DNA from 2 places in the Pelorhabdus sp. sgz311001 genome. Region 1 is predicted to be linked to the other one. Evidence: a T-box and tRNA genes for the amino acid it is inferred to sense, from the RefSeq annotation. Region 1 holds a T-box; the other holds one or more tRNA genes.

Evidence for each region. A T-box is a leader RNA that pairs with one kind of tRNA and senses whether it is charged. The one in region 1 lies ahead of AC0MXB_RS02720 (valine--tRNA ligase), so its partner is inferred to be a tRNA-Val.
Region 2: it encodes a tRNA-Val, which carries the amino acid that the T-box ahead of AC0MXB_RS02720 (valine--tRNA ligase) is inferred to sense. The anticodon was not compared.

What each region holds. Positions count from the first base shown of each region.
Region 1 covers NZ_JBVXUT010000001.1:532,498-548,969, reverse strand. The annotation lists gene nuoF (NADH-quinone oxidoreductase subunit NuoF) at 1-1,123, opposite strand, end outside; gene AC0MXB_RS02770 ((2Fe-2S) ferredoxin domain-containing protein) at 1,146-1,511, opposite strand; gene AC0MXB_RS02765 (ATP-binding protein) at 1,498-2,061, opposite strand; gene nuoE (NADH-quinone oxidoreductase subunit NuoE) at 2,064-2,561, opposite strand; gene AC0MXB_RS02755 (PHP domain-containing protein) at 2,604-3,347, opposite strand; gene AC0MXB_RS02750 (serine kinase) at 3,340-3,690, opposite strand; gene AC0MXB_RS02745 ([Fe-Fe] hydrogenase large subunit C-terminal domain-containing protein) at 3,705-5,057, opposite strand; gene AC0MXB_RS02740 (ATP-binding protein) at 5,064-5,507, opposite strand; gene AC0MXB_RS02735 (DRTGG domain-containing protein) at 5,480-5,872, opposite strand; gene AC0MXB_RS02730 (O-antigen ligase family protein) at 6,115-7,368, opposite strand; gene AC0MXB_RS02725 (bifunctional folylpolyglutamate synthase/dihydrofolate synthase) at 7,446-8,738, opposite strand; gene AC0MXB_RS02720 (valine--tRNA ligase) at 8,772-11,426, opposite strand; T-box leader at 11,473-11,692, opposite strand; gene gltA (NADPH-dependent glutamate synthase) at 11,758-13,164, opposite strand; gene AC0MXB_RS02710 (sulfide/dihydroorotate dehydrogenase-like FAD/NAD-binding protein) at 13,146-13,985, opposite strand; gene AC0MXB_RS02705 (formate--tetrahydrofolate ligase) at 14,022-15,689, opposite strand; gene folD (bifunctional methylenetetrahydrofolate dehydrogenase/methenyltetrahydrofolate cyclohydrolase FolD) at 15,731-16,472, opposite strand, start outside.
Region 2 covers NZ_JBVXUT010000006.1:24,374-38,841, forward strand. The annotation lists gene AC0MXB_RS14755 (CCA tRNA nucleotidyltransferase) at 96-1,589, opposite strand; gene AC0MXB_RS14760 (DedA family protein) at 1,665-2,261, opposite strand; gene AC0MXB_RS14765 (CHASE3 domain-containing protein) at 2,342-4,969, opposite strand; gene ald (alanine dehydrogenase) at 5,136-6,254, opposite strand; gene AC0MXB_RS14775 (sigma 54-interacting transcriptional regulator) at 6,480-8,045, shown strand; gene AC0MXB_RS14780 (hypothetical protein) at 8,086-8,271, opposite strand; gene AC0MXB_RS14785 (5'-nucleotidase) at 8,415-9,338, opposite strand; gene AC0MXB_RS14790 (methyl-accepting chemotaxis protein) at 9,363-10,187, opposite strand; gene AC0MXB_RS14795 (methyl-accepting chemotaxis protein) at 10,353-11,177, opposite strand; tRNA gene AC0MXB_RS14800 (tRNA-Val) at 11,336-11,412, opposite strand; gene AC0MXB_RS14805 (acyl-CoA dehydrogenase family protein) at 11,536-12,669, opposite strand; gene AC0MXB_RS14810 (DMT family transporter) at 12,723-13,142, opposite strand; gene AC0MXB_RS14815 (alpha/beta hydrolase) at 13,209-13,931, opposite strand; gene AC0MXB_RS14820 (PaaI family thioesterase) at 13,928-14,368, opposite strand; gene AC0MXB_RS14825 (3D domain-containing protein) at 14,427-14,468, opposite strand, start outside.

The DNA.
Region 1 (16,472 bases):
GCATGGTAATTCCCATGGGAACTTCCGCCAGACCGGTATTATTAATTTTCCCAGTCAGAGCAAACACCTTGGTTCCCTTGCTCTTCTCGGTACCAATAGCAGCATACCACTGACTACCGCGAACAATAATTTGCGGCACATTAGCAAAAGTCTCCACATTATTAATATTGGTTGGTTTACCCCATAAGCCGGAAATCGCTGGAAAAGGCGGCCGTGACCGCGGCATCCCCCGCTCACCTTCAATCGAAGCAAGCAAGGCCGTTTCTTCCCCGCAGACAAAAGCGCCAGCGCCCTCTTTAATCTTAATTTTAAAGGAAAAGCCAGAGTCAAAAATATTATCGCCTAATAAGCCCATGGCCTGAGCTTGCTCTATGGCAACTTTTAATCGTTTAATCGCGAGCGGATATTCTGCCCGTACGTATATATAGCCTTCTTGCGCGCCAATAGCATAGCCACAGATAACCATTCCTTCAATCACTCGATGCGGATCGCCTTCGAGCACACTGCGATCCATAAAAGCGCCCGGATCGCCTTCGTCGGCGTTACAAACTACATATTTTTCTTTACCTGGTGCATTTTTGGCAAATTCCCATTTGACACCGGTAGGAAAACCACCGCCGCCGCGCCCTCTGAGTCCCGCTTGTTTCATTTCGCTAACCACAGCCTCTGGCGTCATTAAAGTAAGCGCTTTTCCTAACGCTTCATAGCCGCCTGCAGCAATATAATCTTCAATACATTCTGGATTAATATGACCACAGTTTGCCAAGACCAGACGCATTTGTTTCTTATAAAAAACAATATCCTGATAATTAGGAATTTTCTCATGAGATAGCGGCTCACGATACAAAAGTCGTTCCACAATGCGACCTTTGTAAAGATGCGAGTCTACAATTTCCGCCACATCTTCTTCTTGCACGCGGCAGTAGAAGACTCCTTCTGGATAAACAATGACAAGAGGTCCCATTTCACAAAAGCCATGACAGCCTGTTTCGACAACTTTAACTTCCTTATTCAGGCCGCGGCGCTCTAACTCCCGCACAAAGGCAGCCTGTACTTTTTTCGAGCCGGAAGACACACAGCCGGTACCGGCACAAAGTAAGACGTGGGCTCTGATATGTTCCATAACTTCTCCTCCCGTTAGCCTTTTATTGTTCTATTTTAGCCACAACAAGCTCTTCCACAATTCGGCCGTTCACTACGTGTTCCGCCACAATTTTGGCCACATCTTCTGGTTTTACATTGCCATAGGTAATCCGCGGTTCTCCTGCTCGCACAACATCTACAAGCACTTCCTTCTCACACATGCCGATACAACCAGTTTGGCGTACCGATACATCATCAAGACGGCGCTTTGCCATTTCTTCTAATAAAGCTTTCATTACTTCTCTAGCGCCAGCGGCAATCCCGCATGTCCCCATGCCGATAATGACCTGCGTTTCACCTAGTTGGCGCACTTTGCGTTCACACTGCAGCTTCTCTCGTAGTTTTCTCAGGTCTTCAAGCGTCTTCATGGCCTACACCTCCGTATAGTCGTTCATACTGTTCTTCTAAATATCGCGTCAGCCACTGTAATACATCAGGCTGCGTCAGGGATATACCACCAAGAATTTCGTAAATCTCCTGTGAGGAAAGCGAAAAAGAACGTTCTTTCACACGATGCTGATAATAAAATCGCAAAGAAGGATTCGCAACAAGAATATTTAAAATAGTGTCTTTGATTTTTCCTAGCGGCGGACGATCTAAATGGTAATACTGATAGATTGCTGTTACAGTTGTCCCCGCACCAGGCTTTGACTCTATCTCAAGCGCTCCGCCCGCTCGGCTTGTAGACATTTCAATCAAGGACAGTCCCAGACCGATTTTTCGCGTATAGCGGCTTGTTACAAATGGGTTTCTAACGCACTCCAACTCCTGTCGACTCATGCCGCGACCATCGTCGGAAACAGACAGAAAAAATAAATCATTTGAGGGATCCTCTTGAATTGTAAGACTGATCTCTCCAGCACCAGCTTCCAAGGAATTTTGCACAAGGTCTAAAATATGCAGCGACAACTCACGCATAGTTACATATAGCGACCTAAAATTTCCGGAATCATTGCTGGCGTGAGTCGGCCATGGGTATCCTCATCAACCATCATAACTGGAGCTAACCCACAGGCGCCGATGCAGGCCACTGTTTCCAAAGTAAAGCGAAGATCATTCGTTGTTTGTCCTGCGTCAACCCGTAAATAATCTTCCAGTGCTTTTAATATTGCTTTGGCCCCGCGCACATGGCAGGCTGTTCCTTGACAGACGCGAATTACGTGGCGTCCCCGCGGATTTAAATGAAACTGTGAATAAAAGGTCACTACACCGTAAATCTGACTAATAGGAATTTGCATTTTTTCACTGATCCGAAGCAAAATATCTTTCGAAAGATAACCGTAGACTTGCTGAATCTCCTGCAAAACAGGAATCAATGCACCCTTAACCGACTGATAGCGTGCTAAAATTTCATCACACCGCGAAAAATCAATTTTTTGACCGCTACCGCCGCAACAGTTACTATGAGTAGATTCCATATACAAACCTCCCTTATAAATTAACTTTTCTAACTGTCTTATTTAAAATAGAGCGCTCCGGCCACAGCTTCCCGCTAGAGCAAGCTTGATCTCCGCAATAGAAACCTTTTCTAAATACAAAGTTGTCCGAGGTCCCTGACAAAAATCTTCGAGTGAATGAGCATCGCTTGCCGTAACTAAAGGCCAATTTTGTAGATTAGAAAAAGCTTTTCTGGCCTCGTTAGCGCCAAAACGACGAGAAATTTCTAGCGCACTAAGCTGGAGTCCTTCTGGAATGAATCCTAATTGGGTTAACAAGCTGTACATAGGACGATCCACATGCGCCGCAATCGTAATTCCGCCAAGTTTTTCTACGGTTTCTACAACTTCCGCTACAGTAAGATTTAAAGCATCAAGCAGCATTTCTTCTTTTACAGCAACAAATTCATCATACTGATCCACTATAAATTGCGCTCCGAGCTTTTCCTCATCATTGCGGCGGCCACTTCGATTGCTTGCTACGATCTGCTCCCAAGCGAGCAGCGGCGCAAGCGCATCAAACAAAACGAGAATATGGGCTTCTTCTTTTGTTTCTACTTCCATCCCCGGTAAGATCGTGACAGGTTTACCAGAAGCAGCCAACAATGCAGCTTTTACATTATCACAAGAATTATGATCTGTAATTGCTAAAATATCGACTCCCATCGCTTCTGCTTGCAATACTAGATGATGTGGTGTCATTTCTACGGAAGCGCAAGGTGATAGCAACGTATGCACATGCAAATCAGCGGTAAAAGCCCTAAGCATTTGACTTTATCCCCAATTGATACAGGCGCCCCGCTACTTCATAGGCAGTAAGAGCTGTAGTAAATAACAGAACTTTTTCCTGCTCCGCTTTCTGTCTTGTTCCCTGTTCTACCGTAGCGCCGCCGGCTACAATCACTGCTGCCAAGTCGGACAAAGAAGCGACAGCAACAATATTTTGATGAGATTGCATCGTAATCCATACAGCGCCGGCTTTCGCCTGACCCATTACATTACTTAAAAGATCGGATACAATCCCGCCAGTAATTTCTTGCAAAAAAAGTTCATCTTCCGCTACAGTAAGACAGTCCAGAGACAACTGTTCACACATTTCCCGAACAATCACAAGCGATCCCTTCTCTACTCCAAATTTTTTTTAGCAAGCGAAGAAGGCATTTTTTCAGCTAGACCAATCATTTCCTGAGCTAGCTCCTTGACACGCTTGCGCAGTTTAAAAACACAATCGGCTTCGCTGGCGCTTCCTTGGGCAATATCTTCAGCAAGAGCCCGGCAGGTAGGAGAACCACAGGACCCGCAATCAAGGCCTGGCAAACGACTCGAAATTTGATCAATCATTTCCACCTTATGCATCGCTTTAAAAATATCTTCATCAAGTTTCATCACATCAAGCGGTAAAATCGGCTTGCGACTTTTTACGTCAATTTCGTCTTGACCGTAAGTAGAACGTCCTTTTCTTCCTGCTTTTTGGTCTTCCTCACAACAAAGTTTCAATCGCTGTTTCAAACGATGTTTCGCCACGTAACGATTTTCCACCGTAAGCGGACCGCCAAGACAACCGCCGACACAAGCCAAACACTCTAAATAAGCGACATCATTGAGCTTGCCGATAGCAACTTGATCTAAAACATTAATCACACTGTGAATATCATGGACCAACAGCGAATCAACCTTACCAGCAATCCCTTCACCACCGGCGCTCTCATAGCCAACGCCAATCCACGAACTAATTTGACTAAATTCCTGCTGTGAATAAGCAGGAAGTATTTTTAAGAGTTCCCCATAGATCTTCAAAATGGAAATCGTACCGGAAAGCTCTGATTTATCGCGTCCCAAGGGGTTACTTACTGCCGTCATTTTAGCCGGACAGGGCGTAATGAACCAGATGCCGACCCGTCCTTTGTCGCTTCTTTCGTGCCGCAGCTTCCTGGCTAAGATCTCTTCTGGCGCATCAATTGGTACAATATGAGATACTAGTTCTGGGTACTTCACTTGAATCAACCGAATCACAGCCGGACAAACCGATGAAATAGCAGGTTGTTTTTTTCCCTGCTGCTGTAAGTAGTCGGCTATGGCTAATGCAGCAATTTCTACCCCTTCAGCCACTTCAACGACTTCCTGGAACCCAAGTTGTTTCAGACCCCATAGAATTGCCTCATGGCTAAATTCCATACCAAATTGACCATACAAAGCTGGTGATGGCAATGCAATATTATAGTCATAGTCCGCCAAAGCATTTAACCCATCGGTTATCGCTGTTTTAGCATGGGTCGGACAATGGCGTATACATTCACCGCAATCAATGCACCGTGAATGAATAATTCGCGCCTTGCCAAAGCGAATGCGTATCGCTTCAGTCGGGCAGCGCTTGGTACAACTAACACAACCTTTGCAACGGTTTGCTAAAAGCCTGACGGAATGTATTGCTGGCGTCCCGGTTATTTCATTCACTGCACACTCACCATCCTTTCCCATAGGAATCTATGCTTCTCGAATCTTATGATCAATAACAATATAAATTTTTGTCCCAACGCCGATTTCTGAAGAAATATCAAATTGATCGACGCAGCGGGAAATATTAGGAAGTCCCATACCCGCGCCAAAGCCCATTGCGCGAATATGGTCAGGCGCTGTTGAGTAACCTTCCTGCATGGCCAGTTCAATATCAGCAATACCAGGTCCCTCATCTTCCAGCGCTATCTCCGTTTTTTCCGGCGAAATAGACGCTTTCATCCAGCCGCGAAAAGCATGAATAATCACATTCATTTCCGCCTCATAGGCGCTAATGGCAATGCGGCGAATCACTTCGGAAGGCACTCCAATCTGCTGTAAAACCTGTTTGATTTTACTAGATGCCTCACCGGCGCTTTCAAATTTTGATCCACAAAGGGAAAACTCTAAACAAATTGCTTGTCCGTCAGACATCTTCTCTGCCCTCCTTTTTGGCCGCGTCCTTGTCCACAGCCAGCTTGATAAAGACGGCCGCAGGCTTCATAAAGCGGTAGCTCTGTTGCTAAGAGCGGTAGTTGATTCAGGTAGGCTAGTTTAAGAACTTCTCCGCCAGGACGTTTTCCTCGCACAAAAACAATACCAATTAAGTCACTCATCTCGGCAGTACGAATCACTTGAATATTAGTAAGTCCCGTAAGCAAAAGAGTATTTTCGTGCGTAAAAGCCAGAACGTCACTCATTAAATCAGCGCCGCAAACACTATCGACTTCGCGACTTAGCCATTCTCCGCCGCAAAGCACTTCCGCCGCTAATATTTCTACTACCTGCTGTAACTTCACTCGCCTGCCACCTCCATTGCGCAATTAGTGTGAATAAATCATTAAATGAGAAATTTCACATAATAAATTGCAAAAAATTAGAGGACGCATTGTCCTCATTGTAATCAAATGCTTTCGCTTTTTAGTTGCTCTACAAGGTATGGTAACTAAATTTATCAGATTACCTTGTAAGTAATTCGAAAAAAAAGAAGAAAATCCTGCTTAAAATCAAAAATGTAAACAAAAATATTTTGTTTTTTGTATTATTTATCCTGAAGTGTTAAGCAATCGACTCGTCGACTCAGTCGCCATGATTGCACAATGAGAGCATTCAAGAACCAAAATAACATGGACATTTGAATATTAAAGAGAGTATAGTCAGTAAATCCGCTGATCACAAGCGCTAAAAAAGCGGCTAACACGCCAAGCATCAAACCAGCAATATAGGGATCACGACTTTCTTTGCATAATACCAGCGCCAACTTACCGTGACCATAAAAGAAAGCCATAAAACATAAGAAACCAGGCACGCCAATCTCAGCGGCAATATTTAAGTACATGTTATGAGCATGAAAAATCTTCCCTGCTACAACATAAAAATCATAAGCCGGATAGACCAGATAGTAAGCGCCCCAACCAATCCCCAAGAGCGGATGATCTAAAATCATATACCAAGTGCTTTCCCATAAGGCCAAGCGCAGACTGGAAGAACTATCTGTCGTCGGATTTAAAACAGAAAGCAATCGTTCTAGTACACCATTATGGGCAAAAAAGATCAATAAAGGAACAAATAAAATAAGCCATAAAATTTTTCGATTATACCACCAGCCAAAAGCGGCAAAAACGGCAAACAGACTAATCCAAGCGCCCCGTGAATAGGTCATAACCAGACAAGCGCCAGAAGCAGCAACAAGCAAAAACAAAGCACTTTTATATTTGCGATCCGGTGCATAAAAGCCGAGACCGCTAGCAACGGCCATAATGGTAACAAGAAAAAACGCTAATAGATTCGGATTTTTCAACGTAGAAAAAACCCTCACTTTTAAATCAGGAAACTGCGCATCGTCCACCCATTGAAACGCCGAGATATCTACGCCAAAAATATACTGATAATAACCATACAAATTGACAAAAAAAGCCGAAAAGAGCAGTACGGCTACCAAGCGTTTTACTTGATCTAAAGAATGAACATTATGTACAACTAGATAATAGATCAGCAAATATCGACCCATTAGATTATAATAATTGTAAAAACTAAACCCCACGTCAGGCGAACCCCATACAGAGGCAAACGAAAAAAGCGTTAAAAACCCAATAATCAAATCAAACGGGGTCGACCGAAGCAACCACTTGCGACGATACAATAACTTTACTAACCATAGGCCGAACGATCCCATCAAACAGTAAGTTGTTAAATCTAAGGACAGCGGCAAAAAAAGCACAACAAGAATTAAAGAATATTCAATATATTGATCAAGCGAATAAAAAAAACGGTGTATGAAATTTTCCTTACACACATTGTCACCTTTACCATTTCAGTTTTGTATTACATAAAGCGAGCCAACCTCATTATAACGAAGCTGGCTCACTTTGTCTACTGACAGTATTGTCTTGCTTCACCGATTAAATAAAGCGAACCGGCAATACAAACAACCCGATCCTTTTCAGCCCAATTATGGGCTAGTTCTAAGGCTTTCGGTATTGTAGCAGCTACTTGAATCTGCTCACTATGTAGCTTGGTGAACTTGGTAATAAAGTCTGCTACGGCCTCTGCGTCACAGGCTCGCTCAGAAATTGGCTCAGTTACAACAACACGGTCATCTGGCTCAATTAAATCAGCAACCATCTCAGCGATATTCTTGTCACGCAAAATTCCCAAAACAAAGACAAAGCGGCGTCCAGGAAAATATTCAGCCAGGGTATTTTTCAATACCTGAATTCCTGCTGGATTATGAGCTCCGTCAAAAATCATAACAGGTTCGCCAGGAAAAATCTCAAAACGACCTGGCCATTCCGCCGTGGCAAAGCCAGCTTGCAGGCTCTCTAAAGAAATGCGCTGCTCCTGTTTTGCTAAAATCAGCAGCGCTGCCGCCGCCACAGCCCCATTTTGCGCTTGATGATGACCAAGAAGCGATAATTCTAGGCAAAATTTATTTCCCCAACAATTTACTGCTAGCTTCTGACGCTCTTGCGAACGGTCCAAAATCTTAACTGAAAAATCCCTATCTAATGAGTAAAGCGCGCTGCCAAGCTTTTCAGCTTTCGCGGCAATAACTTCAAGGGCAGGACTGACAGCTGCTGTAACGACAGGCCGTCCGGCCTTGATAATTCCCGCCTTATGAGCAGCGATCGCTTCGACAGTATCACCGCAGCGATCCATATGTTCTAAGGACACATTCGTAATGACTGACACTTCAGGAATAATGACATTCGTGGAATCTAACAGACCGCCGAGCCCTACTTCAATGACAGCATACTCAACGCCTTTTTCAGCAAATAAATAAAAAGCCGCTGCTGTAAGCACTTCAAATTCGGTAGGATGCTCTAATCCTAAGTCAACCATTTGCTGTACAAACTTCGCTGTATGAAAAATAGCTGCAGCAAAATCATCTTCCGAAACGTTCTTTCCACCAAGCTTCATTCGCTCACAATAAGAGTGAAGATGCGGCGATGTATAAAGTCCGGTACGAATGTCGCTTGCCTGAAGACTTGCGGCAATCAGGGTCGAAGTCGACCCTTTGCCATTTGTTCCAGTTACGTGAATGGTGCGATATTTTTGCTGCGGATTTCCCATCAGTTCCGTCAGTTTTTGAATCCGCTCTAACCCAAGCTGACTGCCAAATTTACCGAGCGATTCTAAATAGGCAAGGGCTGCTGCATAATCCATGCTTCTTGCATCCTCCTATCCACAAAATCAGACTTATAAAGTATCTAAATAAGCAAGCCGCTCTGCGACAGCTGCTTTTTGCTGCTCATAGCCTGCCAGCTTTTCTTTTTCTTTGGCCACAACGTCGGCTGGTGCTTTGGCCATAAAGCCGGCATTATTTAATTTCCCTTCAATACGAGCGACTTCTTTATTCAAGTTTGCCAATTCTTTCGCAAGTCGCGCTGTTTCTTTTTCCACATCAATCAGGCCCTTTAACGGCAGGAAGATTTCCAGACCAGCTACGACTGCGGTCATGGCATTTTCTGGTTTTACAGCCTCTGGCGCAAGAATCGTTAAGGACTCAGCGCCTGCCAAGGTATAGAGGTAACCTTTATTGATCGTAAAAGTTGCTTCTAACGATAGATCGGCAAGTTTCAAGATAATATCGCACTTTTTCCCTGGCGCTACATTGACTTCAGCCCGCATATTCCGTACGGCTTTGATCGTATCCATGACAGCTGCCATTTCTTTTTCTGCCGCCAAATCGATTCCTTCTGCTTCAACTTTTGGCCAAGGAGCAACCATAATACTCTTGCCTTCATGGGGCAGAGTCTGCCAAATGGCTTCCGTAATGAATGGCATAAAGGGATGAAGCAATTCCAGCGTACCACGCAGCACCTTGCACAGAACATATTGCGCTGTTTTGCGGCTTTCTTCTGTTTCTTTGCCATACAAACGATTTTTGGCTAATTCAATATACCAATCGCAAAATTCACTCCAGATAAAATCATAGAGGAGTCGACCGGCTTCGCCAAGTTCAAAATTCTCCAGATTTTCCGTTACTGTTTTTACTGTCTGGTTATAACGGCTTAAGATCCACTTATCAGCCAGCGTAAATTCCTGCGGCACAAAGTTCGCATCAAAGCCTTCTAGGTTCATTAACATAAAGCGAGAGGCGTTCCAAATTTTATTGGCAAAATTTCTGGTAGATTCGACTCTTTCCCAGTAAAAACGCATATCATTGCCTGGCGTATTACCAGTAATAAGCATAAAGCGTAGCGTGTCAGCGCCGTATTTTTCAATAACTTCCAGAGGATCAATGCCATTGCCAAGAGATTTACTCATTTTACGGCCCTGATCATCTCGCACGAGACCGTGAATGAAGACATGTTTAAAGGGAATTTCCTGCTGGAAAGCCAGTCCCATCATGATCATTCTAGCCACCCAGAAGAAAATGATATCATAGCCTGTTACCAAAACGCTGGTGGGATAAAATTGTTTTAGTTCAGCAGTGTCGTCCGGCCAGCCCATCGTGGAAAAGGGCCATAACGCAGAGCTAAACCAAGTATCAAGCACATCAGGATCTTGCTCGACTTTGCCGCCGCAATGAGGACAAACAGTCAGATCGTCGCGAGAAACGCTAGTTTTACCGCAGCTTTCACAATACCAGGCGGGAATGCGGTGACCCCACCAGAGTTGACGAGAAATGCACCAATCGCGAATATTTTCCAACCAATTGCAGTAAATTTTCGTAAACCGTTCTGGTACAAATTCAATATTCCCGCCAGTAACTGCATCGATAGCCGGTTTAGCCAGCGGCTCCATTTTAACAAACCATTGCTTCGATACTAGTGGTTCAACCACGGTTGAACATCTTTGGCAGTGGCCTACCGAATGATTGTGCTCCTCAATCTTTACTAAGCAGCCCATTTCTTTCAGATCAGCCAGTAAGGCTTTACGACATTCATAACGATCCATTCCGGCATATTTGCCAGTTTCTGCTGCCATAGTGCCATTAGGATTGATCACAATATATTCCGGCAAGTGATGACGCTGACCCATTTCAAAGTCATTCGGGTCATGAGCCGGTGTAATTTTTACGGCGCCAGTACCAAAAGACGGATCAACATATTCATCAGCAATAACCGGCAGTAAGCGGCCGACAACAGGCAAAATGAGATTTTTTCCAATCAGATCTTTATACCGCACATCGTCAGGATGAACCGCCACAGCACTATCGCCTAAAAGTGTTTCTGGCCGCGTTGTAGCAATCGTTAAACCGCCGTTGCCATCTTCAGCCGCATAGAAAACATGATATAAATTGCCTGGTTTTTCTTCATGTTCTACTTCGATATCGCTTAAAGCCGTATTACAACGAGGGCACCAATTGGTAATACGGTGACCTTGATAAATTAAACCTTGCTCATAGAGATTAACAAATACTTCTCTTACCGCCTTAGAGCAACCTTCATCGAGAGTAAAACGCTCTCTGTCCCAGTCGCAGGAAGCGCCAAGACGTTTAAGCTGATGAATAATATCGCCGCCGAACTGCTTCTTCCAGTCCCATACGCGGTCGACAAAAGCTTCACGACCTAGATCGTAGCGACTTTTTCCTTCTTCCTTCGCCAACATTTCTTCTACTTTGATCTGCGTAGCAATACCGGCATGGTCTGTCCCTGGCATCCATAGCGTATTATAGCCCTGCATGCGCCGGAAGCGAATTAAAATATCTTGAAGCGTATTATCAAGCGCATGACCCATATGCAATTTTCCTGTTACATTCGGTGGCGGTATGACCATACTGAATGGCGCCTTTTCTGGCTCTACTTCTGCATGAAAGAAACCTTCTTCTTGCCAATAATCATACCATTTTTGTTCAAACTCCGCAGGATTGTAAACCGTAGGAAGTGTTTTTTCTTCTGTGTTCAACGTGATAGCCTCCTTAGACTCAATAAAAATAAAAAACCCTTTCATCCCAAAGGACGAAAGGGTTATCTTTCGCGGTACCACCTTACTTTCCGGTGTAAACCGGACACTCTCCTTGTCGTAACGGGACAAAACCGGCCAGGCCTACTATTCTTTCAGCGCGGCAACTCCTGGATGACCTTCGAAAGCTTCTAAGTTAAGATCTCTCAGCCAAGGATCTTATTTCTGTGTCTTACTAAGCAATCTACTCTTCCATTCACTGTAGTTATGTTCATTCGATTCGTTATTATCTTATCGAATCGATCGATTCTTGTCAAGCACAAGCAAAACCTTATTAAGCTTTGCGTTTTTCCGCCAAGTACTGATCCATGGCTGCTGCCGCTTTTTTCCCGGCACCCATCGCTAAAATAACAGTAGCAGCGCCTGTCACAATATCACCGCCAGCAAAGACACCGTCACGAGACGTTTGGCCGGTCTCTTCATTCGCTACGATATTGCCGCGCTTATCCGTATCAAGACCTGTCGTTGTAGACTGCACCAGCGGATTCGGTCCCTGACCAATGGCAATAATAACCACATCAACATCAAGAACAAATTCCGATCCTGGTACTTCAACTGGACGACGACGGCCACTGGCATCTGGTTCACCCAGTTCCATTTTTACACATTTCAAGCCGGAAACCCAGCCATCTTGGCCCATAACTTCCTGCGGATTCGTAAGAAGCGCAAATTCCACGCCTTCTTCTTTCGCATGATGGACTTCTTCCAAACGGGCTGGCATTTCTTCTTCGGAGCGACGATACACAATATAGGAATGGTCAGCCCCGAGGCGCAATGCCGTTCTAGCTGCATCCATAGCTACATTACCGCCGCCGATAACAGCTACTTTCTTGCCGACATGAATCGGTGTAGCTGCTTGCGGGAATTGATAGGCTTTCATCAGATTGCAACGAGTCAAAAATTCATTGGCGGAATACACGCCATTCAAGTTTTCACCAGGCATTTTCATAAAATGCGGTAACCCAGCGCCTGTGCCGATAAACACGGCGTCAAAGCCTTCTTCTTCCATAAGCTCATCAACAGTATAAGTACGACCGATTACCGTATTGACTTCAATTTTTACGCCAAGTTGTTTCAGCGTGTCAATTTCTTTTTGAACAATTTCTTTTGGCAGACGGAATTCAGGAATGCCATACATCAAAACACCGCCTGGCGCATGAAGCGCTTCAAAGATCGTCACTTCATAGCCGAGCTTCGCCAGATCACCAGCGGCGGTCAGACCAGCAGGGCCTGCGCCAACAATGGCAACTTTCTGATTCTTCGGTTCAGCGGCTTTCACCGGAGCTGCCTCGCCATGAGTTCTGGCATAGTCAGCTACATAACGTTCCAAACGACCAATTGCTACAGCTTCCCCTTTTTTCGCCAAAACGCAATATTTTTCACACTGTTCTTCCTGCGGACAAACACGGCCGCAGACTGCAGGCAGACTGCTGAAGGATTTAAGGCTCTGTGCAGAGCCTTCCAAATCATCATCGCGCAGTTTTTTAATAAAATCAGGAATGTTAATTTGAACAGGACAGCCTTGGCGACAAGGCGATGTTTTGCATTGCAGACAACGGTCCGCTTCCGCTTTGGCGTCTTCTGCATTATATCCTAAAGAAACTTCAGAAAAATTCTTTGCGCGAACTTTCGGATCTTGTTCTGGCATGGGGTGTTTCTTCATTACCGGTGACAATGACATTCGCTCCTTCCGCTTTCACAACTTTTCTTTTCCTGAGGCAAATACATTTTTTGACGAGCAATTAGATTGGCAAAATCTACTTTATGGGCATCAAATTCGGGGCCATCAACACAGGCGAATTTATTCTCATCACCTACAGCTACACGGCAACCGCCGCACATTCCTGTGCCATCAACCATAATTGGATTCAAACTGACTACGGTATGAATGCCATAAGGGCGTGTTACTTCGGCTACGCCGCGCATCATAACAACGGGGCCAATTGCCATAACTTCAGCAATTTTTTCGCCTTCATCAATTAAACGTTTCAAAACGTCCGTGACAAAGCCTTTTACGCCTTTTGAACCATCATCAGTCGTGACATAAAGCTCATCACTTACATTTTTCATTTCATCTTCGAAAATTAAAAGATCTTCATTTCTAGCACCAATAATCGAAATAACCCGATTTCCCGCTTCTTTCATGGCGCGAGCAATGGGGTATACCGGTGCAACACCGATGCCGCCGCCGACACAAACGACAGTACCAAAATTTTGAATATCCGTCGGTTTACCCAAAGGACCGGCAATATCAAGCAGTGAATCGCCTTCTTCTAATTGACCGAGTTGCTGGGTCGAAGCGCCCACTTCTTGAAACAGAAGGCTAATCGTTCCTTTTTCTCTGTCAAAATCGGCAATCGTGAGCGGAATACGCTCGCCTTCTTCGTCTATTCGAATAATTACAAACTGACCGGGATGGCACTTCTGCGCAATCCGCGGCGCATCCATAGCATATTGTTTTACGCTAGGAGACAGAACTTTTTTTTCTACAATCTTAAACATAAAACCCCTCCTAAAATATACCTATCACTCAATCAGCTAAAATAAGCCGGTGATTGTACCATCATTGGCAATATCCATTAATTCCGCTGCTGGCCGTTTGGGAAGACCAGGCATTGTCATAATATTGCCTGCTAAGGCAACAAGAAAACCAGCCCCGGCAGCCACACGAATCTCACGAATCGTCAAAGTGAAATTCTCCGGACGACCCAGTTTGGTCATATCATCACTAAAGGAATACTGTGTTTTCGCAATGCAAATTGGCGTTTTATCAAAACCAAGCGCCGTAAGTTCCGTTATGGTCTTAGCTGCCGCTGCTGTAAAGGCCACTTGACTCGCACCATAAATCGTCTTAGCAATTGCCGTAATTTTATGTTCTATTGATTCATTGACATCATAAACAAATTGGAAATTTTTCGCCTGATCACAAGCGGCCAGAACTTTTTCCGCCAACTCTACGCCGCCAGCACCGCCATCAGCCCATACATTGGAAATAGCGATTTCAGCGCCTAAGACTTCGCATTTTTCTTTTAAAAGATCAAGCTCGGCCTGTGTATCCGTCGGGAACACATTGACTGCCACAACAGTATGCAAACCAAATTGTTTCATATTTTCAATATGTTTTTCTAGATTGGCCATACCGCGTTCTAACGCGGCAAGATCCTCTGTAGTCAATGCGGTTTTTGGTAATCCGCCATGCATTTTCAGTGCTCTTACCGTAGCGACAAGAACAACAGCATCTGGCGAAAACCCGCCGAACCGACACTTAATATCAAGAAACTTTTCGGCACCTAGATCAGCGCCAAAACCAGCCTCTGTAACAACAATATCGCCCAGTTTCAAACCAAATTTTGTCGCCATAATACTATTACAGCCATGAGCGATATTAGCGAAAGGACCGCCATGGACAAGAGCTGGCGTATTTTCCAACGTCTGTACTAAGTTCGGCTTAATCGCATCTTTAAAGAGAAGCGTTAAGGCTCCTGCTACTTTAAGATCCGCTACGGTAATTGGCTTATTATCGTAGGTATAAGCCACAATAATCCGGCTGATTCTTGCTTTCATATCCTCTAAGTCAGCAGCAAGACACAGAATTGCCATCATTTCTGAAGCAACCGTAATATCAAAACCACCTTCGCGCGGCACACCGTTGGCCTTACCGCCAAGACCTGTAATAATCTGACGTAAAGCCCGTTCATTTAAGTCAAGCACCCGCCGCCAAGTAATGCGTCTAGGATCGATATTCAATTCATTGCCTTGATGAACATGGTTATCGATAATCGCCGCCAGCAGATTATGCGCTGTGGTAATCGCATGAATATCGCCCGTAAAGTGCAAGTTAATATCTTCCATCGGTACAACTTGAGCATATCCGCCGCCAGCTGCACCGCCTTTAATTCCAAAGCAAGGCCCTAAAGAAGGTTCTCTCAGGGCAATAACGACCTTTTTACCGAGTTTATGAAGGGCATCGCCTAAGCCCACTGTTGTTGTTGTTTTGCCTTCACCGGCAGGCGTCGGCGTAATAGCTGTCACAAGGACGAGCTTACCATTGGGGCGATCTTTTAAGCGCTCCCAAGTGGAAAGAGCTATTTTCCCTTTATATTTGCCGTATAATTCAATTTCTTCTTCCCCAATTCCCAATTGCTTCGCTACAACTGTAATCGGTTCTTTCACTGCTTCTTGTGCAATTTCTACGTCACTTTTCAACCTGTCGTTCCCTCCAAATCATTCTTGCATCAAGACTGCCCTTATTCACTAATAAGTTTCGCAGCCTTTACTGTATTTTTCAGCAGCATGGCGATTGTCAATGGGCCAACACCGCCTGGTACTGGCGTAATAGCACTGGCAATCTCCTGCACAGAGGCAAAGTCCACATCGCCAACCAGCTTCTTATCAAGGCGATTAATCCCTACATCAATCACTACAGCGCCTGCTTTCACCATGGAGCTTGTTACAAATTGCGGCTTGCCTACGGCAGCAATCACTATGTCAGCTTGCTTCGTAAGACCTGCCAGATTTTCTGTTTTTGAGTGACAAATCGTCACAGTGGCGCTTTTGGCCAAGAGCAAAGCAGCCATTGGTTTTCCTACAATATTACTGCGTCCAATAATGACTGCATGTTTACCGGCAACAGCGATATCATAGCGGTCTAATAATTCCATAACGCCTTGAGGCGTACAAGGAATAAAAGCATCTTTTCCTTGCCATAAACACCCGGTATTAATCGGATGAAAACCATCTACGTCTTTTTCCGGTACAATTGCTTCAATCACTTGCTGTTCATCGACGGCTTGTGGTAAAGGCAGTTGCACGAGAATGCCGTGAATCGCATCACGTTGATTTAGCTCGCCAATTACGGCAAGAACCTCTGCTGTCGTTGCCGTTTCCGGCATTCGAATCACTTCGGAATAAATGCCTAAGGCTTGGCAAGCCTTTTCCTTATGTCCTACATAAACTTTCGAGGCAGGATTTTCACCAACTAGGATGACA
Region 2 (14,468 bases), on a different contig from region 1:
ATCGCCCTCCTTGGCTAGGTAATAAATCCCTTTTTAATAGTATCGAAGTCCCAGAAAAAAACTTAAGCTTTTTTTAACCACTTTTTAACTATTTTTTAATTATTTTTCAATTTTTGTTTTAACAGCCATTTTTCCGCAGCCGCTAACAACACATTTTTTTCGTTCACAAGCTCACCGTCTTGAACACGCTGCAGCAATATTTTTAAGCAAGAACCGATTGACTGCGGCTCAGGCGCCCATTTGCAAATCTCTTTACCACGTATAACCAAATCACTCGTATGAACAGGCATCTTACAAGTAACCTCTTCTAGGACCGTCAAAAAATGCTTGGAAAAACGAGCTTGATCCTTGCTGCTCTTTCCTGTCGCAATCGCATCAGCAAAGCAAAGTTGCGCTAATTCTACAAAAGCTCGCTTCAACTCAGCTTGATCACGAAACCGTCCGCTGCGTGCCTCCTCTCGAAGCCAATGCACTAAACTGCGAGAATCATTTTCGACAACAGTACGATAAAAAATCACATGAAACCGCATATGCTTTGCTACCAGCCAAGAAATACGGACGACAAATTTAGGTGCAAACTCCAATCTAGTCAAAATAGCTTTCGCTATAGTAGCCCCCGCTTTATCGTGACCATAATCCGTAATTCGCCCTTCAGCTGTGATGCTTCTCACGCCAACGCTTCCTTTGGCAACATCATGAAGCAAGGCCGCCCAGCGTACCGTAATATCGGTGGATGAAGCAACGACAGCTGCCACCGTATGATACCATACATCAAAAGAATGGAATGCCGGATTCTGTGGGACTCCCAACAAATCTCTTAATTCAGGCAACAGCGCAATCTCATAGACTTGACCTTGCCGCTTGACTTGGCAAGTACACTGAGCCAAGCCGGAATGAACCAAATAATCAAGTCCCACTGCGACCTGACCAGATAGCAACAGCTTATTGATCTCCGCCTTCACGCGCTCTAATGATAACCCTTTCACACGCTCTAAACAACGAGTCATAGCCTCATACGTTTTATCTTCAAGGCGAAAACCTAATTGTGCTGCAAACCGACAGGCGCGAAACAGGCGCAAGGCATCTTCTTGAAACCGTTTTACGGGATCTCCTACCGTTCGCAGTAGTGCCAAGTCCAAATCGTTTCGACCGCCAAAATAGTCAATAATTTTACCGGTCCTAGTAAGAGCCATAGCATTGATTGTAAAATCACGCCTTGCTAAATCCTCTTGTAGCGAATCTGTATACCTTACAGTTTCCGGACGATGGGCATCGTCGCCATAGCACTCTGTGCGAAAAGTAGCAACTTCCCACGTTTTATGTTCAAATACCAAAGCAACAACACCGAAATTCGCCCCAAGCTTTTCAACAATCCGCCAGCCCCTGCGATGGCAAAGCGCCAGCACCTCCTCCGGCTGAGCATTTGTAGCCACATCAAAATCCTTTGGCACAATGCCAAGCAAAAGATCACGTACAGCGCCACCGACAATATAAGCAGCAAAACCAGCCTCTGACAAGCTTTCAACTATAGCTAAAGCCTCTGATGGTATTTTTGCTGGCGAAATAACAGAAACATCTACAAAGCCCATCGGCTGTACCTCCTTTTTCAAAAGGATGTGCTGAATAAGAAAAAAGGAACCATTTAAATGGCCCCTAAAAACGTCCTATTCTGCTGATTTCTTTTTAAAATACCAGAAAGCGGCAATCGCGACAAGGGCAATTGCTGTAATTACACTGGCTTGATGACCATAGCGATTCATAATTTCCCAATTGTAGCCAAGCATCTTACCAATATAAATGAGCGCCACCGTCCAAGGAAAAGAACCGACTACTGTATAAATAACAAATTTGACAAAGGGAACCTGCGCGAACCCGGCTGGTAATGAAATAAAGGTTCTTACTACAGGCATAAGTCTAGCAAAAAATACTGCGGCCAGACCATAACGGTCAAACCAGCGTTGCGCTTGGTCCAAACGCTTCGTTGTAACGAAAAAGTATTTTCCATAGCGAAACACAAAAGGCCGTCCGCCATAATAACCAATACCGTAAGAAACAATCGAGCCAGCCAAACCGCCTAAAACACCGTATATGGTAGCAGGCCAAAACTCTAATCGACCTAAATAGACCAAATATCCGGCAAAACCAAAAATTAACTCGCTGGGTATCGGGATATTGGCGCTTTCCAAAGCCATTCCGAGAAAAATAGCCCAATAACCCCAAATATCAATAAAATAAGTTACCGATGAAAAGAACTGTTCCACTCACTCAACTCCTAACAAAACTTAGACAATCATCACAAGAATTGTATCATAGGATTGAGAGGTGTGTAAATAAATTCACTCTAAGGCAAATTTTTAATAATCAACACTTCATTACCGCGTTGACTATAAAGGACTTTATCGGTCCAAGCCGCCATAATTCCTAAACCCCGGCCGCATTCCGCATCTAGTTTTGTTTCAAACAGCTCTGGGATCGACTGATTGCCAAGTGATTCTATTGCTGCATTACCAAGAAAACCAGGGCCATCATCTTTCACTCGTATCACGAGACGCTGGCCAATCTTCTGGATCGTAACTTTTACTTTTGTACCATAGGCCAGCGCATTATTGAGCGCTTCCCCTAACACAATTTCGAGCTTAGGCCCCTCGCTTCCCGCCAACTTATAAAGCCTTTCCTTCACTTGATCGCGACGCAAGGCCGTATATTCATCTTGAGAAAAATTAAAATGCTGCTTTTTCTCAGGCCAAGCTCTAACTTCAATACATAAAGCGGAGCAATCATCAAAGCGCTGTCCATCCTGACTCAGTCGTTTTAAAGCTTCAACCGTTTCAGAAAACTGGCATATGCCGTTAAAAAAGGAATCTGGCAGTCGCTCATAAATTCCATCGGTCATAAAATAGAACAAATCACCATGCTGCAAAGGAATTGTGACAAATTCAAAATCAGGATCGCTAGTAATCCCAAGATACAAGCCACGCAAAGGCATTAAACCAATATCCGATTGCGTACAAGCAATAATATAATTGATTCCCCCTGTGATATAAGTGAGGGTTTGTTTGGCGAAGTCAAAAGTAAAGGCAATCATGGCTACAAAAGCATTTTCCGGGAAGTATTCTAGACAATACCGATTCAGTTCCAAAAAAGCAGTCGGCGTCCATCCCTGCTCCTTTTCCATCGTTTCATTTAACAAACTGCTGATTGACGCAGTATGAAGCGCCGTAGCAATTCCGTGTCCTGTCACATCAATGATATAACCATGCAATTGCTGCTTTGATCGCGACCATTTATACCCATAATAATCGCCGCTAACAAAATGCAGCGGTTGAAAAACAGTTCGAATCGCTACTAGCTCATTGTTAAACTCTGCTGGCAACAACGATTTTTGCATAGTTCCCGCCAGTTCTAATTCCCCCTGCAAAATCGCTTGTAATTTTTGCTGTTCTGTTACATCGCGATAAGAGATCAAAATAAGGCGTTTCCCGCTATATTCAATTAAAGAAGCAACCCGTTCCAGCTGGATTTTACTGCCGTCTTTGCGACGGCATGAGCGAATCGCAGCAGGCAGTCCGCCAAAACGAGCTAGCATAGCCACAAGACTTTGGAGAGAATCTTCACTAATCATAAGTAAATCAGACAGAGGCATTGACAAAAGTTCTTCACGCTCATAACCAAATACACGGAGCGAAGCATTATTGGCTTCCGTAATGATCTTGGAATTAAAATCTACAACAAGAACCGCTTCCGACGACTGCATCATAAGCGCTTCATAGCGGCGGCGATTTTCTTCTACTTCCGCCGTTATCCGCCTTTGCTCCGTAATATCAGTAATTAAAGTAGCCACATAATAAGGTTCAGGACTATAGGCGGAAATTTGATAGCATTTGTCACCCACTTCCAGAATTCGCTCAAAACTCAAACTTGTCGGCTGCAAAACTTGCGAACCATACTCTTTCAAGCAATCAAAAACCAGCTTCAGTTCATTGCAAGATACCTCGGAAATTTTCCGTCCGCTCCAAGAAAAGCCTGGCACGAGACGACAAAACTGTTCAATAAAAGAATGGTTTACATCGAGAATCTCTCCGTCAATCACTGCTCCATCGCGATCTAACAAAAGCTTACAATAGATAAACGCCTTTTTCATATGATCAAAGAGACCACGGTAGCGATTTTCACTCACCAGAAGCGCTTGATGATTTTCCAAAAGTAAGTCCTCGGCTGCCTGACGTTCACTCACTTCTTCTTCAAGCATGGCATTCATATCAGATAAAGCAATAGTTCGCTCATAGACTTTTCGTTCTAAACCTTCATTTAATTCTTTTAACGTGTCTTCCTTGCGCTTTCTCGCCTTTAGGTCTAGCACTAAAGCTGGAATAATAACAGCAAGCAAACCCAGACTTAAAAAACCTCCAGCAATTAACATCTGTCGCAGACGATTCTTACTTTCTTCCAAAATCAAAGATCGGTCAGCTAGTATTTGCCGTTGATCAGCCGTAATGGCCTGCAAAAGGGCGCGCATTTCATCCATCTGGCGCTTCCGCTCAAACATCATATCATTATCAGATACTTTACCTGGCAAAAGTATTTTCTGATTCCAGTCTGTTTCCAGTCTTTCTAGTTCCGTAATACGACTCTGCAACAAAGGGTCGTCTATCACAAGACTTTTTATGTCCATTAAATGCTCTTCAAATTCAGCTTTTCCTTGTTGATAAGGGCTTAAAAAAAGCGGTTCCTCCGTCACTAGGTAGCCGCGAATTCCTGTTTCCATATTGATTAGGCTCACCAAAAGCCCATCAGTGTGCTGCATAATTTGATAAGTATGTCGATTGCAGTCAAGTATTTTCGACTCTTCTTGACTATTGTGATAGGCATAACCGATCATAACTACAATCGAAAAAATAACACCAGCAAAACCAATATAAAGTTTTCGCACAACCGATGTATTAACAACAATATAGCGAAATGGCGACATACAAGCCCCTCCTCTAAAGCTATTTTTCGCTATATCTAGGAAAAAACCTCTTTATTATACAAGATTCTACAAACAAGAAAAGCTATCAGCTAGAATGCCTTAAAAGACGCGGCAATACTAGGCTGACAGCTCTTTATCAAAATGTCTACATCATGAAAACACTACCTTAACCAAGAACTTCTGCCAACGAAAAATAAGGGAGATTCAGCCCCTTAGCCACTGCTTCATAGGTGACTTTTCCTTGATACACATTGAGTCCTTTCGCTAAAAAAGCATCCTCTGAGAGCGCCTGCTCTAATCCTTTACCAGCAATAGATAAAGCAAAAGGTAGGGTAGCATTCGTCAAAGCTAAAGTCGATGTTCTGGCCACAGCCCCCGGCATATTCGCCACGGAATAATGTAAAACGCCATATTTACTATATACGGGCTCGCTATGGGTCGTCACCCTGTCAATTGTAGCAATCGATCCGCCTTGATCAATTGCCACATCAACAATCACAGATCCTTCGGCCATTGTCTGAACCATTTCTTCGCTAACGAGTTTCGGCGCTTTAGCACCAGGAATCAATACGGCCCCAACGAGAAGATCAGCCTGTTTCACCCACTGAGCAATGTTATAGCTATTTGACATAACAGTAACAATTCGACTGCCGAAAATATCATCAAGATAACGGAGGCGATCTAGCGAGCGATCAATGATTGTTACTTTAGCTCCCATACCAACGGCAATTTTTGCCGCATTCGTACCAACAATCCCGCCGCCGATAATCACAACTTGGCCAGGGGCCACACCAGCTACCCCGCCTAATAAAAGCCCTTTACCGCCATAGTGTTTTTCTAAAAATTGCGCACCGACTTGAATCGACATCCGTCCGGCAATTTCGCTCATTGGTGATAACAGCGGCAGCGTACGATTAGGTCCCTCAATGGTCTCATAGGCGACTCCAGCAACTTTTTTTGCCAATAATGCTCGCGTCAATTCTGGTTCTGGCGCCAAATGAAGGTACGTATAAAGGATCTGCCCTTCATGAAAGAGCTCATATTCCGGTGCTAAAGGTTCCTTAACTTTAATAATCATTTCCGCATCATCAAAAAGCTGCTGTTTATTCTTATAAATAACAGCGCCAGCTTTTACATATTCTTCGTCGGCAAAACCGCTGCCGACTCCTGCACTTACTTCCACCAGTACTTTGTGGCCAGCTTCCTGCAGTGCTACCGCTCCTGCTGGCGTCAAGCCCACGCGATTTTCATTATTCTTGATTTCTTTTGCTACTCCAATGATCATCGTAAAACCTCCCTTATGATTAAAACGTCAAGCTCCCCATCTACCTATATTAAATATTCGCAAAAACCATGCCAAAAAAAGTAGCCGTTTCTAATAGACAAAAAAAGCCTTTGTAAGGAAAAGTTTCCAGACTCCGGAACTAAAAAATTCCACTGGAATTTTTAGTTTCCAAAAAGGACTTTTGCTATGATTTAGCTAATTAGCACCTTAACGTAAAAGAAAAGAGTGATATCCTTGCGCTTAAAGCTGCCAAATATCGACCGTGTCGGCTTGATTCTTGATTTATCGCGTTGTCTCGCCGAAGAGCATATCAATATCATTTCCATGGAAGTTGAATTAAAAACAATTTATTTAGAGGTGGATATCACAAACCCTGACGAAAAAGAGAAAATCATGGCCAGACTACAAGAAATCGAGGGTATTTTAACAGTCAGCGAAATTGATCTTATGCCGCACCAACTAAAAGCGGAAGAAATACGCGCCGTCCTTACGGCCATTGGCGATGGCATTTTAAGCATTGATCAGCAGGGACGCGTTACCCAATATAACCCAGCCGCAGAACGCATTCTCCGTGTACCAGCCCACAAAGTAATCGGTCACCCCTTAAGCAATTTTCTACCAAAAGATATGGCCATTTTTGCGGCACTGCGCGCCGGCCATGTTTACAACAATCAGGAAGTCATCTTAGAAAAAACGAACAGTCATTATCTAACAAGCGGTCGACCCATTTTCGATCAGTCAGGACGCATTATTGGCGCTGTGGCTATTTTAAAAGATATCAGTGATGTTCGAGCCCTCGTCCAAACCGTAACCGCGCAACTCCCCTTGACCTTCGAGGAAATTACCTATAGCAGCACAGAAATGCAGCAAGTCATTACCTTAGCAAAAACCTATGCCCGCAGCGATTCGACCGTATTAATCCGTGGGGAAACAGGTACAGGCAAAGAGCTCTTTGCCAGAGCTCTTCATGCCGCTTCACCGCGCAGCCATAAAATTTTTATTCCCGTCAACTGCGCCGCGATTCCTGATACGCTCTTAGAAAGCGAATTATTCGGTTATGAAGAAGGCGCTTTTACTGGCGCCAGTAAAGGCGGCAAGCAAGGGCTGTTTGAATTAGCCCAAGATGGAACCTTATTTCTTGATGAAATTGGGGAAATATCCACCCATCTTCAGGCAAAGTTACTCCGTGTGCTTCAGGATAAAAAAGTCCGCCGACTAGGAAGCCCTCGCGAAAATTCAGTAAATGTACGAATTTTAGCGGCCACCAACCGGAATTTAGAAGAAATGATTCAAAAAAACCAATTTCGTGAAGACCTTTATTACCGCTTAAACGTAATTCCCTTATTTATTCCACCGCTGCGTGCCCGCCCTGAAGACATTCCTCAGTTAGCGCAAGTATTTTTAGATCGTTTTTCAACTCGTCTGCAAAAACAAGTAGACACCATTAGCGAAACAGCTCTCCAAAAGCTTCTTGCTTATAATTGGCCTGGCAACATCCGAGAATTAGAAAATGTAATAGAACGAGCGATCAACATTGTGACAGGAAATATTATCTTATCTGATCATATTATTCTCCACCATACACTTCCACCGGTATATGCAGCAGCAAATCAAGCAAAGAAAAAAAACAAGCTGCTAAAAGCCCAGCTTGACGAAACAGAAAAAGAAGTGTTACAGCTTGCCCTGAAGGAACATCATACTTCTCGACAGCTCGGCCTCGCACTAGGCTTATCCCATACAGCTGTATTAAAAAAATTGCGTAAACATAACTTAATACCCCTTAAAGAATAAACCGGCAGAGAGATCTCTCTGCCGGTTTATTACCACACTACTATTCGTTGCCGCTAAAAGAGCGGATATAAGGCGCAATGAAAGCATAATCCATTGCTTTCATCGTCACAGGCACCTTATCAATCCCAATAACACTGGCTAACTTAAATCTCGCACAAGATTCAAACGACGCTTTATAAAGCTGCGCCGGACACTGTTCCCAACATTGATCTTGATAGGGGCACATCGTCATCCCTCCAACTAAAACCACCTGTATAGCTTACTTTGGTCACAGGGAAAACAGTGATGTCCTATTGCTAGTATATGCGCCATTGTAAAAAATAATCAAAAACAAAAAAACTTCCCTATATAAGAGAAGTTTTTCTGCATTCATTCATGATTTGTAACACCGCTCGGCACATGGCCTGTCGGTACAACACGCGCTGCATTCACACAGTAAGTATGTTGATCATCAAAGAAAATATGTGGTGCAAAACTTTCTAATATATCAGCCTTATCAAGACCGCCAAGGAAGAAAGCCTCATCAACACTAATTCCCCAGGCACGCAGCGTTTTTATCGCCCGCTTATGAGCAGGCGCGCTCCGCGCTGTTACGAGAGCCGTTCGAATCGGTCGCTTATGAAACGGCTTATAAGCAGCCTGCAGACGATTCAAAGCCGCTAGAAAGGCTTTAAACGGACCTGGCGCTAACGGAATTTCTGATTTTTCCGCTTCGCTTTTTTTAAACTCTTCCAACCCCTGCTCCACATTGACACGTTCCGCTTCATCACTAAAAATTACGGCGTCACCATCAAAAGCGATACGAATTTCCCCATCGTCAGCGCCGTTTTTTTCTTTTTGCTGTAAATAGCCGCCGGAAAAAATCGTCGCACTGGCATAACCGTTTTGCAAAGCCAGCTTTACGTCCTCTGAATTCGCTGATAAAAACAGATCGGCTTTAAAAGCCTTTAAATACTTGTAAGGCGGGCGCCCTCGCGTAAAGGCGGCACGGGTAATATCTAATGAGCGCGTTTCAATGGAATTAAATACCCTAAGACCTGTATTCGGATCATTTTTCGAAAGCAAAATAATCTCAACCATATTTTGGCCTGTCTGCGGGTCTTTCAAGGCTAACAGTCGTTCAATCAGCGGAAAAGCTACGCCGCAGGCAAGTAATTCATTCTCGCGATCCATTTGAAATTTAGCATAGGCTTCTTCGCCCTTCTCTTCAAAGACCCGATTGCTTTCATCAAGGTCAAAAAGGGCGCGCGAAGAAATTGCAATCACTAATTTTCCTTCAAGCGTAACTGCCATACTGATCTCCCCTGCTGTAATAAATTACAATTGACGAGCTACCTGTTCAACCTGAGTAGCTGATGAGGCTAGCGATTGCATCGAAGCGGCAATTTCCTCTGTTGCAGCTGCCTGGCGTTCCGCTACTGTCACATTTTGATCAACTGTATGTTTCAAATTTTCGCCTTCAGCTTTAATTTTATTTAATATCACTTTAATATCCTTAACTGCATCAGCACTATTTACAGCCATCTTACGAATTTCCTCTGCTACGACGGCAAAGCCTCGGCCGTGTTCACCAGCTCTAGCAGCCTCAATGGCGGCATTTAAGCCAAGCAAATTCGAATTTGCTGCCACATCGCTAACAAATCGTAAAATTTCATCAGTATTTTTTACTTCTGTCGCTACTTTTTCGCCGATCTGTCCAATCGTTGCCAAGCCTTGCGACAAATGAGTGGCCGTCGCAGCAAGTTCTTGCGTTGTTGCTGTCATTTGTTCTGACGTCGAAGCAATGGTTTCCGCTACTTCCATTAAACCTTGCTGATTTTTTAAGCTAATGCCAAGAGCAATGCCCCCAACTAACTTTCCGGCTTCAAGAATTGGAAAAGCCGTTGCCTTAATCGGCACTCCATAAAGGTCTTTCGGAACAATCTTGCTAACAGGTCTCCCTGTATTCATGCAATCGCCCAAAGCTCCGCCTTTAGCAGCGCCAGTCCCTTCTTTTACCTGCATATCAAAGGTTTCTGCTGGAACAAATTTTACAATAACACCTTCGGAATTACAAACCATAACACAGCAGTCTAAAGGAATGATTTTTTGCATCATTTCCGCTGCTCCCACTAATGCGTCAAACTCTGATATGCCTGCCATTTTTCCACCTCATAGAGTAATAGATTTCTACTTCATTATAACATAAAGGCATACTAAATTTTACTTTACTGCTAAAATTTGCAGAAATACAACTTATGGAAAATGACTAGATATAGAGCAAAATAAAAAGGCCTCCGAAGATCGGAAGCCTTTTCTTTGAATAAATTATAACTGACGAGCTACCTGCTCGACCTGAGTAGCTGATGAGGTTAGCGATTGCATGGAGGCGGCAATTTCCTCTGTTGCCGCTGCCTGCCGTTCCGCCACCGTCACATTTTGATCGACCGTATGCTTCAAATTTTCGCCTTCTGCTTTAATTTTATTTAATATGACTTTAATATCCTTAACAGCATCTGCGCTATTTACAGCCATCTTGCGAATTTCTTCCGCTACGACAGCAAAACCACGGCCATGTTCGCCAGCTCTAGCAGCCTCAATGGCGGCATTTAAGCCAAGTAAATTCGAATTTGCTGCTACTTCACTGACAAACCGCAAAATTTCATCAGTATTTTTCACTTCTGTCGCTACTTTTTCGCCAATCTGTCCAATCGCTGCTAAGCCTTGCGACAAATGAGTAGCCGTAGCAGCAAGTTCTTGCGTTGTTGCTGTCATTTGTTCTGACGTCTCAGCAATTGTTCCCGCCGCTTCCATTAAGCCTTGTTGAGTTTTTAAGCTAATGCCGAGAGCAAAGCCTCCGACTAGTTTTCCAGCTTCTAAAATGGGAAAAGAGATTGACTTAATTGGCACACCATAAAGTTCTTTCGGAACAATCTTAGTGATAGGCTTCCCTGTGCTCATGCACTCTCCCATAGATCCGCCTTTAGCAATGCTAGTCCCTTCTTTTACCTGCATATCAAAGGTTTCTGCCGGAACAAATTTAACAATCATTCCACCAGAATCACAAACCATAAGACCGCAATCTAAAGGAATGATTTTTTGTATCATTTCTGCTGATTTCACTAATGCATCAAACTCTGATATGCCTGCCATATTTGCACCTCGCAAAGTAATAAATTTTGCCTTTATTATAACATAAAGGTATACTAATTTTTACTTTACTACTAAAATTTACAAAAATATAATTTATAGAAAATAGTCGTGTAAAGCAAAGAGACTTTCAGATAAAAATCTGAAAGTCTCTTCTTTGTTGGTGGGATTAACTGGACTCGAACCAGTGACCCCCACGATGTCAACGTGGTACTCTAACCAACTGAGCTATAATCCCATAATATTCACTTGTGTCAGAACACTTTTATATTATAAAGGATCTACCTCATAAAAAGCAAGCATTTTTTATGTAAATTTTATAAAAGGAAAACCCCTGCCGCAGCAAGGGTTTCTTATAAGCTTAGTATAAAATTTGGTTGGCAATAACAAGACGTTGAATCTGGTTTGTACCTTCATAAATCTGCATGATTTTAGCATCACGCATATAGCGTTCTACAGGATATTCTTTAGAATAGCCATAACCGCCAACAATTTGTACGGCATCTGTCGTAATCTTCATCGCTGCATCGGCGGCAAAACATTTTGCCATCGCCGCTTCTTTCGAAAAAGGCATATTTTGATCTTTCAGCCAGCAGGCTTTGTAAACCATTAATCTAGCGCCTTCAAGCTGCATAGCCATATCGGCAACCATAGCTTGTACTAATTGGAAAGATGCAATGGCTTTGCCAAACTGTTGCCGTTCTCTAGCATATTTCACAGCAAAATCAAGAGCGGCCTGAGCAATTCCTACAGACACAGCACCTACAAACGGACGAGCAGCATCTAACGTTTTCATCGCAATTTTAAAGCCCTGACCTTCTTTACCTAAACGGCGGGAAGCAGGTACTCTAACATTATCAAGAATCAGTTCACATGTATTGGAAGAACGAATTCCCATTTTTTCTTCGTGCTTGCCAACGGAAAAACCAGGCGTATCGCGGTCAACAATAAAAGCAGTAAGTCCACGAATCCCTGCTGATTTACGGGCATTCGCAAAAATAACAAAAATATCAGCAATGCCGCCGTTAGTAATAAAACACTTCGTACCATTTAAAATATAATCATCGCCATCTTTGGTAGCAGATGTTGCTACACTACCGGCGTCAGAGCCTGCTCCAGGTTCTGTTAAAGCAAAAGCAGCAAGTCTTCCCGAATTTAAAAAATCAAAGAAGTATTTTTTCTGCTCATCATTACCATGAATTAAAACTGGATACGACGCTAAGGCATTAGCAGCGATTGATGTTGCCACACCAGCATCGCCCCGGCCGAGTTCTTCATAAAGCATTGCAATCGTAAGCGCATCAAGACCTGGTCCATCAAACTCTTCTGGAACTGTTAAATTTAATAAACCAGCGTCATTCAGTGTCTGAATCAGTTCAGGTCTCAGTTCTGCTTTTTCGTCCATTTCCCGGGCGTAAGGAATAATTTCTTGAGCAACAACATCCTGCACCATACGCAGTAAGGCTGTTTGATCTGACGAAAGCTCAAAATTCATAGGAAACCTCCTAAATCGTAATCATACGGAATATGTAAATAAGCCAATATGCTTTATTGTAACAAAAGTTTACCGCCTATGGCAAGTAAAACCAGGCCGACTCCTTGGCGGATCACAAAGTGATTTTCTTCTAACCCAAATAGTCCAAAATGATCGATCACTAAAGCGGTCAAAACTTGCCCGACTATAATCGCTGTCGTTGCCGTTCCTACGCCAACGTTCGGAATACTTGCAGCCACAAGATAAACAATAAGTACCCCAAGCAAACCACCCAAGTATAAGTACCAAGGTACATTAGGCAGAGAAAAAGCTCCCTTACCAAGACGAAGGCCAAAAAGAGCTACACTTAGCACGATAAGACCAGTAGCATGAACAATGAAAGCCGCCTCTAACAGACCAACGACTTTACCTAAAGCTGCATTTAACGATCCCTGCACCGCCATTAGAATGCCTGATAAAAACGCAAGTATCATAAAGCGTCCACACTCCTACCATTTCTTACGAAATAGTATAGAAGCTTGGTAAACTTTCTATTCAGCTTATTCTAACCCTTTCAACCACTGGACCACAGCAACTCTAGCTTGGTCGGCTACTTCTTTAAACTGATGATCACCAGAGCGAATAATAACCAACTTTTTCGGCTCTAAGGCCGTTTCGTACATTTTATGAGCCTGCTGGACTGGTACGACTTGATCTTGATTTCCATGCAGCACAAGTACAGGTACCTCTCCCAATTCTTGCACATAACGAAATAAAGGATAATTGACAAAATCCTGTATAAAATCAGGCGTCAAGGTAAGTGAGCCGGTATCATCGCTTACTGTAATATTTTCACCCGCTGCTAATTTATTGTAGTCATCACCTAAAGCAAGGCGAAAGGTTTCCGGTAGATCGCCTGGCGTTGCCCACAGACACAACGCTTCAATCGCTTGATCTTGATGAGCAAAAGCTAACGAAGCGCTGCCGCCCATGCTGCGGCCTAAAAGATATAGTTTAGACCCAAGATTCTGCCGTGCATACAAAGCGGCATATCCGAGTTCCTCAATTTGACAAGACAACTTTTGACAAGGCGTGAATTTATAGCGAAGCACATGAAACCCGAGCTGAGCAACGGCTTCCGCTAATAGTTCAGCCCGACTTGTCCCATCAATCGACCCGTTAAAACCGTGAGAAATGATAAATACTTTCTCAGTTTTCGCCGAAGCTTCGTGCCAAATTCCAGCGAGTTCCCCAGTGTCGGTAGGAATCACAATTTCCTTCAATCCAGTTCATCCTCCTCAATGAATCTGCCTACGACAAAAAAAGTTCCGCGGCTTTTCGCTAACAGCTTGCCTTCTTCGCTAAAAATACCAGCGTCTACTACAATGGTGCTTTTCCCATGATGGAGCACTTCCGCCTTTGCCGAAATAGTCCCCCCTGGCCTAGCTCCCTGCATTAAGTTAATATTCATATCGACAGTAACGACTTTACTACCAAGGGTACCGCAGGCAACACCCATTGCTGTATCTGCTAGCGACGCCAATGCTCCACCATGAGCAATTCCATGCAGATTCGTATGTTTATCCATTACGACAGGCATGGTCAAGACCGCTTTACCACTTTCCAGTTGAACAAGCCGCATCTCTAACAACTGTACAAAGGGGTTTCGATCATAAATAAATTCCAAGTTTTCTTTCAAGCGGTCCATATACGCGTTCAAAGGGAATCCTCCTTATAAAATGGTGAAATGATAAAAAAAGAAACAGGCAAAATGCCTGTCAGTCACAAATGTATACAGTCACAATCTGCCTTCCAAAGGA